One region of the Neorhizobium sp. LMR1-1-1.1 genome, then DNA from elsewhere that is predicted to be linked to it. Evidence: riboswitches for the same ligand, from Rfam matches in the RefSeq annotation. Region 1 holds a riboswitch; each other region holds the start of a gene.

Region 1 (3,268 bases):
TTGCGGCCGGTGACGACAACATGCAGGTCAGGGCGTCTGGCCTGGAAGGCGGCGACGACCTTTTCCAGATCAAGATAGTCGTAGCGAAGTGCGATATTGAGTTCATCGAGGATGACCAGCCCGATCGTCTCGTCCGCCATCAACTTGAGTGCCTTCTCCCAGGCCTTGTTCGCGGCCGCGATATCGCGTTTGAGGTCCTGGGTTTCCCAGGTGAACCCCTCGCCCATCGTATGCCAGACGACGCGATCGCCGAACACGGCAAGCGCCGGCTGTTCGCCGGTCGACCATGCGCCCTTGATGAACTGCACGATACCGACACGACGGTTGTTGCCGAGCATGCGTAGCGCAAGCCCGAAGGCCGCCGTCGACTTGCCCTTGCCGGGACCGGTATGGACGATGAGAAGACCCTTTTCCAGGGTCTTCTCGGCGACTTCTGCATCCTGAACCGCCTTGCGGTTCGCCATCTTGGCGCGATGACGCTCCTCGGCGGTTTCATCGATATTTTTCAACGCGCTGCAAGCTCCCTTTCGGTTACCGGAGAAACTTGTTCTCCGCTGCGGAACTTCTGCCTTAGCACAGCAGCGGCAACACCGAGAACCGCCCAGAAGATCAGATTTGTGGCATAAACGGCGTTGACGAACCGGGCATGGAGTTCGACAGGCACCGCCGTTTCATGGCTTGGCGGAAGCGGCGCGCCAACCAGATGCGGCGCAACGAGAAGCACGATCGCCAGAGCCGCCAGCAAGGCGGAACGGGTATAGGCAAGAAGACCGAGGCCGGCAGCGGTGCAGATAGCGGTCGAGACCCACCAGAGCTGACGCGGACCGAGTTCGGCGGCAGGCATGCCCGGAAGTTCCGGTGGCAGGCCGAGACCCGGCGCAAGGCTGACGGTGAGGAAGCCGGCAATGCCGAACATCAAACCGCCGCGCCAGCCGCCAAAGCCGCCGAGCGCTTCGGCAAATGCTATTGCGACGAGCGCAAAACCGATGGCGGCGAGCACATCGGCCGAAGCGGTATAGATGAAACGCTCGAAACCATCGGCAGGCGCCCACGCTTCTTCGTCATGATGGTGATCGGCGGCAGCTGGTTGGGCCGCACCGATGGCAGGCGCTGCGTCATGCGAATGGCTGTGTCCGGCCTCTTCGCCACCGGCATTTTCAAAAGTTTCCGCCTGCAGGATCAGCGGCACGGTGGAAAAACTCTGCATCACGGTCATCAGCAGGCCGGACAATAACCCGGCGACCACCGCCGCAAGGACGATGTTACGAAACAACGACATTTTGAAATTCCTCTTAGTGGCAGGGGAAGGCCAGCGAATGGCGCGTATCGTGAGCGGCGTTATGTACGACTTCCAGATGCGAAAAGCCGACGAAACCGACCATGAACAGGCCAAGAAGGGCCGACATGCCGAGAGGAATGATTTTTGATGCGGAAACGCTGGCTGCGGCTGCAGCAGAATTCGTAACCATGGACTTCGTCTTTCTGCCCTCCACCCGAGGGCTGTTACCATTGCCGAATGTCTCTGGCAGGTCTCCTGGCTCGCGGATCGGGCGCCTTCACCCGCCTTCCCAGTTCAATCCGTAAAGGGATTGCTCCAGTGGCTTGACGACCGGATGGCCGTTTTGGGCAAAGGCTTTCCGCTTACAGTTGCGGGGGCAGCCGCGGGTTTGACGAAAGATCGTCGCACCGCATTCCCTTGAGTAACCCTTCCGGGCACCAAAGACAGATCCACTATAGTCAATTCGGTTCTATCGGCAATCGCCTTTGCGACATTGACAGTTTGACCGCGGAACGCTTACTTGAGCGCCACGACGGTCCCTTGCCGGCAACGGCAGGGGCTAAGAGAGAATGCGGTGCGGACCGATAAAACGTCCAATGCCGCGGCTGCCCCCGCAACTGTGTGCGGCGAGCCATCACGCCAGAGACGCCACTGGAGAGGTCCGGCCATGGACCCTTCTGGGAAGGCAGGCGGATGGTGACGACCCGCGAGCCAGGAGACCTGCCGTTTGAAAATCGTGCTTTTCCGGGCGGGGTGCTCCGGCAAAGGCTTCAATCATCGCTGCAGGATGGCTTGGCTTTCCTGTTCCGCACCCCGACTTGAGTAACCCGGCGGTAGTGCGGCCTGATGACAGATGATGCGCGAAAAGACGAAACCGGAACGACCGTCGGCGGCAATGCCGGCAACGTCGACGTGACGATCTTCGTCTGCACCAATTGCCGCGAGGCGACGGACAGCGAGGCCCGCCCCGGTATCGGCCTGATCGAAGCGCTGAAACTGGCAGCTGAGGGCAAGCCCCTTACCGTCAAGCCGGTCACCTGCCTTGCCAATTGCGATAAGAGCCCGAGTGCGGCCTTCAACCACCGTTCCGGCTGGTCCTATGTCTTTGGCCACCTCTCCACCGAAAATGCCGACGACATCGTCACCGGCGCGATGATGCTGGCCGAAGACGAGCGCGGTTTCCTGCCCCTTCGCGGCCGCCCGATGTGCCTTCGTGGAAAAGGCATGACGGCCCGTATCCCACCCTTTCATCACCACGAGGACATGCCTTCATGAGCGAAAACTTCGCCCCTAAGTTCGATAAGGTTCCCTGCACCGTCGTTACCGGCTTTCTCGGCGCCGGCAAGACCACGCTGATCCGCAACCTGATCGAAAAGCTGGACGGCAAGCGGCTGGCGATCATCGTCAACGAATTCGGCGATGTCGGCATCGATGGCGAGGTGCTGAAAGGCTGCGGCATCGAGAGCTGCCCGAACGACAACATCATCGAACTGGCCAATGGCTGTATCTGCTGCACGGTGGCAGACGATTTCGTGCCGGCGATCGACCAGATTCTCGCCCGCGAGCCGCGCGTTGACCATATCCTGATCGAGACTTCCGGTCTTGCTCTGCCGAAGCCGCTCGTACAGGCGTTTCAGTGGCCGGCCGTGAAGGCGCGTGTGACAGTAGATGCCGTGATTGCGGTCGTTGATGGTGTAGCACTGGCCGAAGGCCGCGTTGCCGATGACCACGATGCGCTCGAAGCCCAGCGCCAGACCGATAGCTCGATCGATCATGACGATCCGGTCGAAGAAGTGTTCGAGGACCAAGTCGCCTGTGCCGACATGATCGTGCTGACCAAGACCGACCTTCTCGATCAGGCTTCGCTTGCAGCCGCCAAGGGCCGAGTTCAGGCGCATCTGCCGCGTGCCGTGAGAATCGTACCGGCTGCAAATGGTGCGGTTGATCCCAGCGTTCTGATCGGCCTTGGCCTTGCCGTCGAGGACGATA
Region 2 (3,268 bases), on a different contig from region 1:
GAAGGCCAGCTGTTCTTCGGAGATGATCACCGGGACCAGATCGTTTTCGTAAAACATCCGTTCCTGGCCCGGCCATATGCCGGAAAGCACATAGATGCGGGCATCCGGTGCATAGGTGCGCAAGGTTACGCCTTCCTGCACCGCGGCAACGAAGAAATCCCGTGCGCCGGCTTCATAGAGCGCCGTACCGCAGTCCTCGAGCCCCAGACCATAGGCATCCGCCTTGACGACTGCGGCGGTTGAAGCCCTTCCAGAGCGGCGTGCCATTTCCTTCCAGTTGTCGACGAGTGCGCCGAGATCGACCGTCAATCTCACGGGCGCGATATCGAAATCATCCAGATAGGTTTCGTCGCTGTCAAAATCGGTCTGTTCTGTCATGGCGGTCTCAACTGAATATGCTTTTGAAAATCGGAGTGGCCGATCCTAACCTTTTTGCCGGCTGGAAAAAGGCCGCGGGTAAAGAATAAGGTTCTCCGTACAGGCTTTTGACACCACAATAATTGTGCAGCAATCCTAGGGTCGGTGCCCGGCTGCGACAGCCGGACGGCTTCATATCCCGTGGATAGAGGCGTAGTTTAGACGCTGTATTTGAACAGCATCCGAAGGCACTCCATGGCTGTACCCGGTTCCAGGCAGGAACTTCTTGCGGCGGTCTCCACGACCTTCAACAGGCTTTGGGACGATCTTGCCCGCGTTCCAGGGCCCCGGGCGAGGGAGGCATCCATGCAGGGCCACATGGCAGGCTCGATGATGAGCCCGGCGGATCTCGTCGCATACCTGATCGGCTGGAACGAACTGGTGCTGAAATGGCTAGATCGGGATGACCGGGGTGAGGCGATCGATTTTCCGGAGACCGGGTTCAAGTGGAACGAACTAGGGCCGCTTGCTCAAAAATTCTACGCAGACCATGACGCACTGGACTGGCCCGAGCGGTTGGAACGACTGAGGACGGTGAGGGAGCAGCTGGTCTCGACAATCAGCAACCGGTCAAATGACGAGCTTTACGGCAAAGGCTGGTACGGCAAATGGACCAAGGGGCGCATGATCCAGTTCAACACCGCATCGCCCTATGCCAATGCAAGAGCGCGCATTCGCAAATGGCTGAAGGCCCAGGAGTGCACGCAGCAACACCTATGATCCCGTCTTGCTGCATGCGACCCTATGACAGCGCTAGATCGGTGCGATTTCGGCTGCTGTTGTTTGCTGCCTCTGCGGGAAATTGCTACCTCATTCCCGCACATGGTGCGGCCGACATCCGTTGACCGCATGGGAATAAGGGCAGCATCTGTTGAACCCGACCGCCCCCGCGACTGTGAGCGGCGAGCTTTGCGAAACACCACTGTGGCCTCGCGCCATGGGAAGGTTCGACAAGGCATCGACCCGCGAGTCAGGAGACCGACCGTGTGCATCTTATCAATCAACGACCGTCGGGTGTGACGGACAGGAGCGCACATGCATATCGAACCGGGCCTCGTAGACGGGGCCAAAATCATTCTGAGCTATGCCACTGCAGCAGGGGCGGGACTTTTTACGTTGAAGCTGGTGCGAGACACGATCCGGCAACAGGGGCTTGTCTCCTTGGTCTCGCGCACTGCAGTTACTGCAGCGGCTGTCTTCTCTTTCTTTGAGCTTCTGCCGCATTACGCAGTCGGCGTATCCGAGGTCCATTTCATTCTCGGCTCGACGCTGTTTCTGCTGTTCGGCGCAGCGCCGGCGGCAATCGGGCTGGCGCTCGGTCTGATGATCCAGGGAATGTTCTTCGCGCCGGCAGACCTGCCGCAGTTTGGAATGAACGTCACGACGCTGCTGGTGCCGTTGTTTGCGGTGAAAGCGCTGGCGGATCGTATCATTTCGCCAGGCACGGCCTATGTCGATCTCACCTATAGGCAGGCGCTCCAGCTATCGACCGCCTATCAGGCCGGTGTCGTCGCCTGGGTGGCTTTCTGGGCCTTTTATGGTGCCGGTTTCGCAAGCGAAAATCTTGTGGCGATCGGCACGTTCGGTATTGCCTATATGTCGGTCGTGCTGATCGAGCCGCTGGCGGACCTGGCCGTACTTGCCATCGCCAAGACCCTGAATGCTCTGAACGGTTCAGGCTTCGTTACGCGACGGCTTTACAACGCGGCCTGAGTTAGCCCGCGACTCTCAGCCTCGCCGGTGTACTGCCGGCGAGGCTGTTCGATCACGGTTCTTCGTATTGCGTGAAGCTCGGCTCGGCGAGGTCCGCAAAGCGCGTGAATTCGGACTGGAAGGCGAGCTTGACCGTGCCGGTCGGTCCGTGACGCTGCTTGGCGATGATGACGTCGGCCGTACCCTTGACGCGCTCCATATGTGCTTCCCATTCCGGGTATTTCGGATCGGCCAAGTCGCGGGGCTCCATGTTCTTTACATAATATTCCTCACGGAACACGAAGAGCACGACGTCGGCGTCCTGCTCGATCGAGCCTGATTCGCGAAGGTCGGAAAGCTGCGGGCGTTTGTCTTCACGGCTTTCGACACCGCGCGACAGCTGTGACAGCGCGATGATCGGCACGTTGAGTTCCTTGCCGAGCGCCTTCAGACCCGTGGTGATCTGGGTGATTTCCTGCACGCGGTTTTCACCCGACTTGCCCGAACCGGTCATCAGCTGGATATAGTCGACCACCAGGCAATCGAGGCCGCGCTGGCGCTTCAGGCGGCGGGCGCGCGCCGATAGCTGGGCGATCGAGATACCACCGGTCTGGTCGATAAACAGCGGCACCTTCTGCATCATTTGGCTGCAGGCGACCAGCTTTTCGAAGTCGGCCTCGGTAATGTCACCGCGACGGATCTTTGACGACGAAACTTCCGTCTGCTCGGAGATGATACGGGTGGCGAGCTGTTCCGACGACATTTCGAGCGAGTAGAAGCCGACGACACCGCCATTCTTGGCCTTGAACGAGCCATCGGGGGCGATTTCCTGCTCGTAGGCGGCCGCGATGTTGTAGGCGATATTGGTGGCAAGCGAGGTCTTGCCCATACCGGGGCGTCCTGCGAGCACGATCAAGTCGGAGCGCTGCAAGCCGCCCATCTTGCCGTCGAGCGACATGATGCCGGTAGAAATACCGGAAAGCTGGCCGTCGCGCTCGAATGCCTGCCCCGCCATGTCGATGGCGATCGCCACCGCGTCGTTGAACGATTGGAAACCGCCGTCGTAACGGCCGGTTTCCGCCAGTTCGAAAAGACGGCGTTCGGTATCCTCGATCTGGCTTTGCGGCGGCATGTCGAGCGGCGCATCATAGGCGATGTT
Region 3 (3,268 bases), on a different contig from region 1:
CTCAGGATCTGAGCGCGCTCAACGCGGATATCCGGCAACTCAGGATCGACATGCGCAGGCAAGGTTGCGGCAGCGGCAGCATCGTGACGCTGGGCGCGCCATCCGAAGGCGATGATGAATGCGGTTACATGCAGGACACGCTGCAACGGCTGGAAGATGAGCGCGCGGCAATCACCGAACAACGCAACAGTACCCGCTCGCTACTGCAGCCATCGGAAGAGCGCGTCGCGATCTTGTCGGCGATCCGCTCCAACAATTGCACGCCCACTGACCTCGATACCCAGACGGAACTTGACGATAAAGAACGCCTGCGGATCCGGGGGCTGGCACTGCCAAGGCCGGGAGAGGAGACGCAGACTGGGCCAAAGGTGGACGATCCGAATTCCAGCATCACCCATCTCGGCAGCGCCTCACCTGCGCCAGCGAGAGAAGCACCCGTCCAGTTCCCGCCGGATCGTCCCTATGATCCCGGCAAAAAGATTCGCTCCGTTGGGCCGCAATTCTTCCCCGAAGAAGACATCGACCTCGCCAATCCGAAATCCAGCGGCCCCCAGCAGCTGCAGCCTTGATTATTTCTGGCCCCAACCGTCCTGAAAGACGAGATCTTCCAGAGGCAGACGCTGGCGCCAGCCCTTTATCGCCAGTTCGGGTTCTCCATACAACTGATCGACATAACCGAGGCACAGCCAGGCTACGATCTCGACGCGGTCCGGAATGCCGAGGAGCGCTCGAACATCTTCATCATGAAAGATACTGACCCAGCCGACGCCGATCCCTTCCGCGCGGGCTGCGAGCCAGAGGTTCTGGATGGCACAGACGGTCGAATAGCTGTCCATGCGGCTGTTGTGTGTGCGCCCCAGAACCACCGGACCGGCACGATCCGGATCGCTGGTGACGCAGATCGACAGCGGCGCCTTTCTGATGCCTTCGAGCTTGAGGCTCCTGTAGGTGCTGCGCTTCTCCTCCGGAAACATCGCCTCAGCTTCCCTGTTGGCGCGCGAAAACGCCTCCCAGGCGGACTGGCGAACCGCCTCGTCACGGATGAGGATAAAGTTCCAGGGCTGCATGAAACCAACCGACGGGGCGGCATGGGCGGCATCCAGTAGTCTGCGCAGCACATCATCCGGGATCGTATCGGAGAGAAACTGGTCACGCACGTCGCGGCGCGTTTCGATGGCGCGATAAACGGCGGCACGCTCGTCATCGGTAAAAGCTTCGGCGGCCACGAGGCCATTGTTCAAATCATCAGGTCGCATCGTCTTTCCCCAACAACGCCTGCGGATTGCTGCCGCCGTCACGGCGTGGCGCAATCCACTCAACCTGCCCGCCGTCCGCGCGGATCGGTCCATCTCGCCAGGCCGGTCTTCTGACTGGGCTTCATCCGCTCATCGCCGCCTTCCCGGAGAAATCCAGTGGCATGAATACGACAAGCGTCAGCCTCACAGCGTTGGGCACGTGTCGGAATTTCACCGGCTTCCCGATTCTCCCATTATGGATGGGCACCTGACGGAGGCTCTTATGCTGACTGAACCCGGCCGAAGCAAGGCCGTTCACGCCGCAGGGAAATAACGCACATAGGCAAATTCATCACCATCCGGTGACCAGTTGGGCGAGTTCATCGTGCCCTGCCCGCCAAAAAGCTCGAACAACGTTTCGACATTGCCCCCATCGGCATCCATAAGCCGAACGCGAACATTCTGATCACGCGGATGATCGAAGATTTCGGCGTCATAGGATACGAAAACGACCTTATCACCCTTGGGTGACGGATGCGGAAACCAGTCTCCATAGCTACTGTCGGTGATGCGTTCGGGAGCGCCGCCGGTCGCCGGAACACGCCAGATCTGCATCAGCCCTGAGCGGCTTGAGTTAAAATAGATCCAACGACCGTCCGGCGAATAATCCGGCCCGTCATTGCGGCCCTCGCCGAAGGTCAGCCGTGTCTCGTTTTTCCCGTCGATACCGATCGTATAGATATCGAAGACCTGATCACGGATACCGCAATAAGCGAACGTCTTTCCGTCCGGCGACCAGCCATGCCAGTAGGATGGCAGGTTTTCTGTGACGAGTTTCGGCGTACCGCCTCTGGCCGGCAGGACATAGATCGCCGACCTACCGAACTCGACCTTGTCGGAGATCGCAATCAGCGCGCCGTCCGGCGAGATGCCATGGTCGTTGTTGCAGAGTGTCGCGAAGTCCGTATCGACCCGGACAGGACCGAAATCACCATTCGGAGACAAACGGTAGATCAGGCCATCTGCATTAAGCATCAGATAGTCACCATCCGGCGACCAGTTGGGCGCTTCGAACAACTCTTCCGTCTGCCAGACAACCCGGCTCTGGCGGGTTCGGACATTGTAGATCTCGATGGAGCTTCGCAGTGCCAAGGGCGCCTCCCTCTTAACGATCCCGGAAACGGTTGGTGATCGGGTAACGGCGATCGCGGCCAAAGTTCTTCTTGGTGATCTTCACGCCCGGAGCCGACTGACGCCGCTTATACTCAGCGAGATAGAGCAGATGCTCGATGCGATGAACGGTTGCGACGTCATGGCCGCGGGCAACGATGTCTTCGGTGCCCATTTCCATTTCAACGAGGCATTCGAGGATATCGTCCAGAACCGGATAGGGCGGCAGCGAATCCTGGTCCTTCTGGTCCGGCCGAAGCTCGGCGGAAGGCGCCTTGGAAATGATGTTTTTCGGGATCACCTCGCCGGACGGGCCGAGAGCGCCTGCCGGCACATTTTCATTGCGCCATTCGGCCAGCGCATAGACCTGCATCTTGTAGAGGTCCTTGATCGGGTTGAAGCCGCCGTTCATGTCGCCATAAAGCGTCGCGTAGCCGACCGACATTTCCGACTTGTTGCCGGTCGTCACAACCATCGAGCCGAACTTGTTGGAGATCGCCATGAGGATAGTGCCGCGCGTACGGCTCTGCAGGTTCTCTTCGGTAATGCCCTGGTCGGTGCCTTCGAACATGTCGGACAGCGACGCCAGGAACCCTTCGACCGGATCGGAAATCGGCACGATATCGTAGCGGCAGCCGAGCGCCTTCGCGCAGTCCGCGGCGTCCTTGAACGAGTCTTCGGACGTGTAGCGATAGGGCAGCATGATGGTGCGCACCCTCTCCTCGCCGAGCGCATCAACGGCGATCGCGGCGCAGACAGCCGAATCGATGCCACCGGAGAGGCCCAGCGCGACCGACTTGAAACCGTTCTTGTTCACATAATCGCGGAAGCCGAGCAGGCAGGCGTGGTAATCGGCCTCTTCC

Evidence for each region. Region 1 has a riboswitch for cobalamin ahead of MRBLMR1_RS29005 (CbtB domain-containing protein). Riboswitches for the same ligand answer to the same signal wherever they lie in the genome.
Region 2: linked by a shared signal. The riboswitch ahead of MRBLMR1_RS23845 (energy-coupling factor ABC transporter permease) and the one ahead of MRBLMR1_RS29005 (CbtB domain-containing protein) in region 1 are both predicted to bind cobalamin.
Region 3: linked by a shared signal. The riboswitch ahead of bluB (5,6-dimethylbenzimidazole synthase) and the one ahead of MRBLMR1_RS29005 (CbtB domain-containing protein) in region 1 are both predicted to bind cobalamin.

What each region holds. Positions count from the first base shown of each region.
Region 1 covers NZ_JBEGHE010000080.1:163,493-166,760, reverse strand. The annotation lists gene cobO (cob(I)yrinic acid a,c-diamide adenosyltransferase) at 1-509, opposite strand, end outside; gene MRBLMR1_RS29010 (CbtA family protein) at 506-1,279, opposite strand; gene MRBLMR1_RS29005 (CbtB domain-containing protein) at 1,293-1,469, opposite strand; cobalamin riboswitch at 1,508-1,736, opposite strand; cobalamin riboswitch at 1,796-2,021, shown strand; gene MRBLMR1_RS29000 (DUF1636 domain-containing protein) at 2,126-2,554, shown strand; gene cobW (cobalamin biosynthesis protein CobW) at 2,551-3,268, shown strand, end outside.
Region 2 covers NZ_JBEGHE010000047.1:122,240-125,507, forward strand. The annotation lists gene alr (alanine racemase) at 1-378, opposite strand, end outside; gene MRBLMR1_RS23840 (ClbS/DfsB family four-helix bundle protein) at 613-1,137, shown strand; cobalamin riboswitch at 1,224-1,418, shown strand; gene MRBLMR1_RS23845 (energy-coupling factor ABC transporter permease) at 1,453-2,130, shown strand; gene MRBLMR1_RS23850 (replicative DNA helicase) at 2,183-3,268, opposite strand, start outside.
Region 3 covers NZ_JBEGHE010000001.1:1,439,800-1,443,067, reverse strand. The annotation lists gene MRBLMR1_RS06995 (hypothetical protein) at 1-569, shown strand, start outside; gene bluB (5,6-dimethylbenzimidazole synthase) at 570-1,256, opposite strand; cobalamin riboswitch at 1,340-1,522, opposite strand; gene MRBLMR1_RS06985 (TolB family protein) at 1,551-2,381, opposite strand; gene MRBLMR1_RS06980 (NAD+ synthase) at 2,401-3,268, opposite strand, start outside.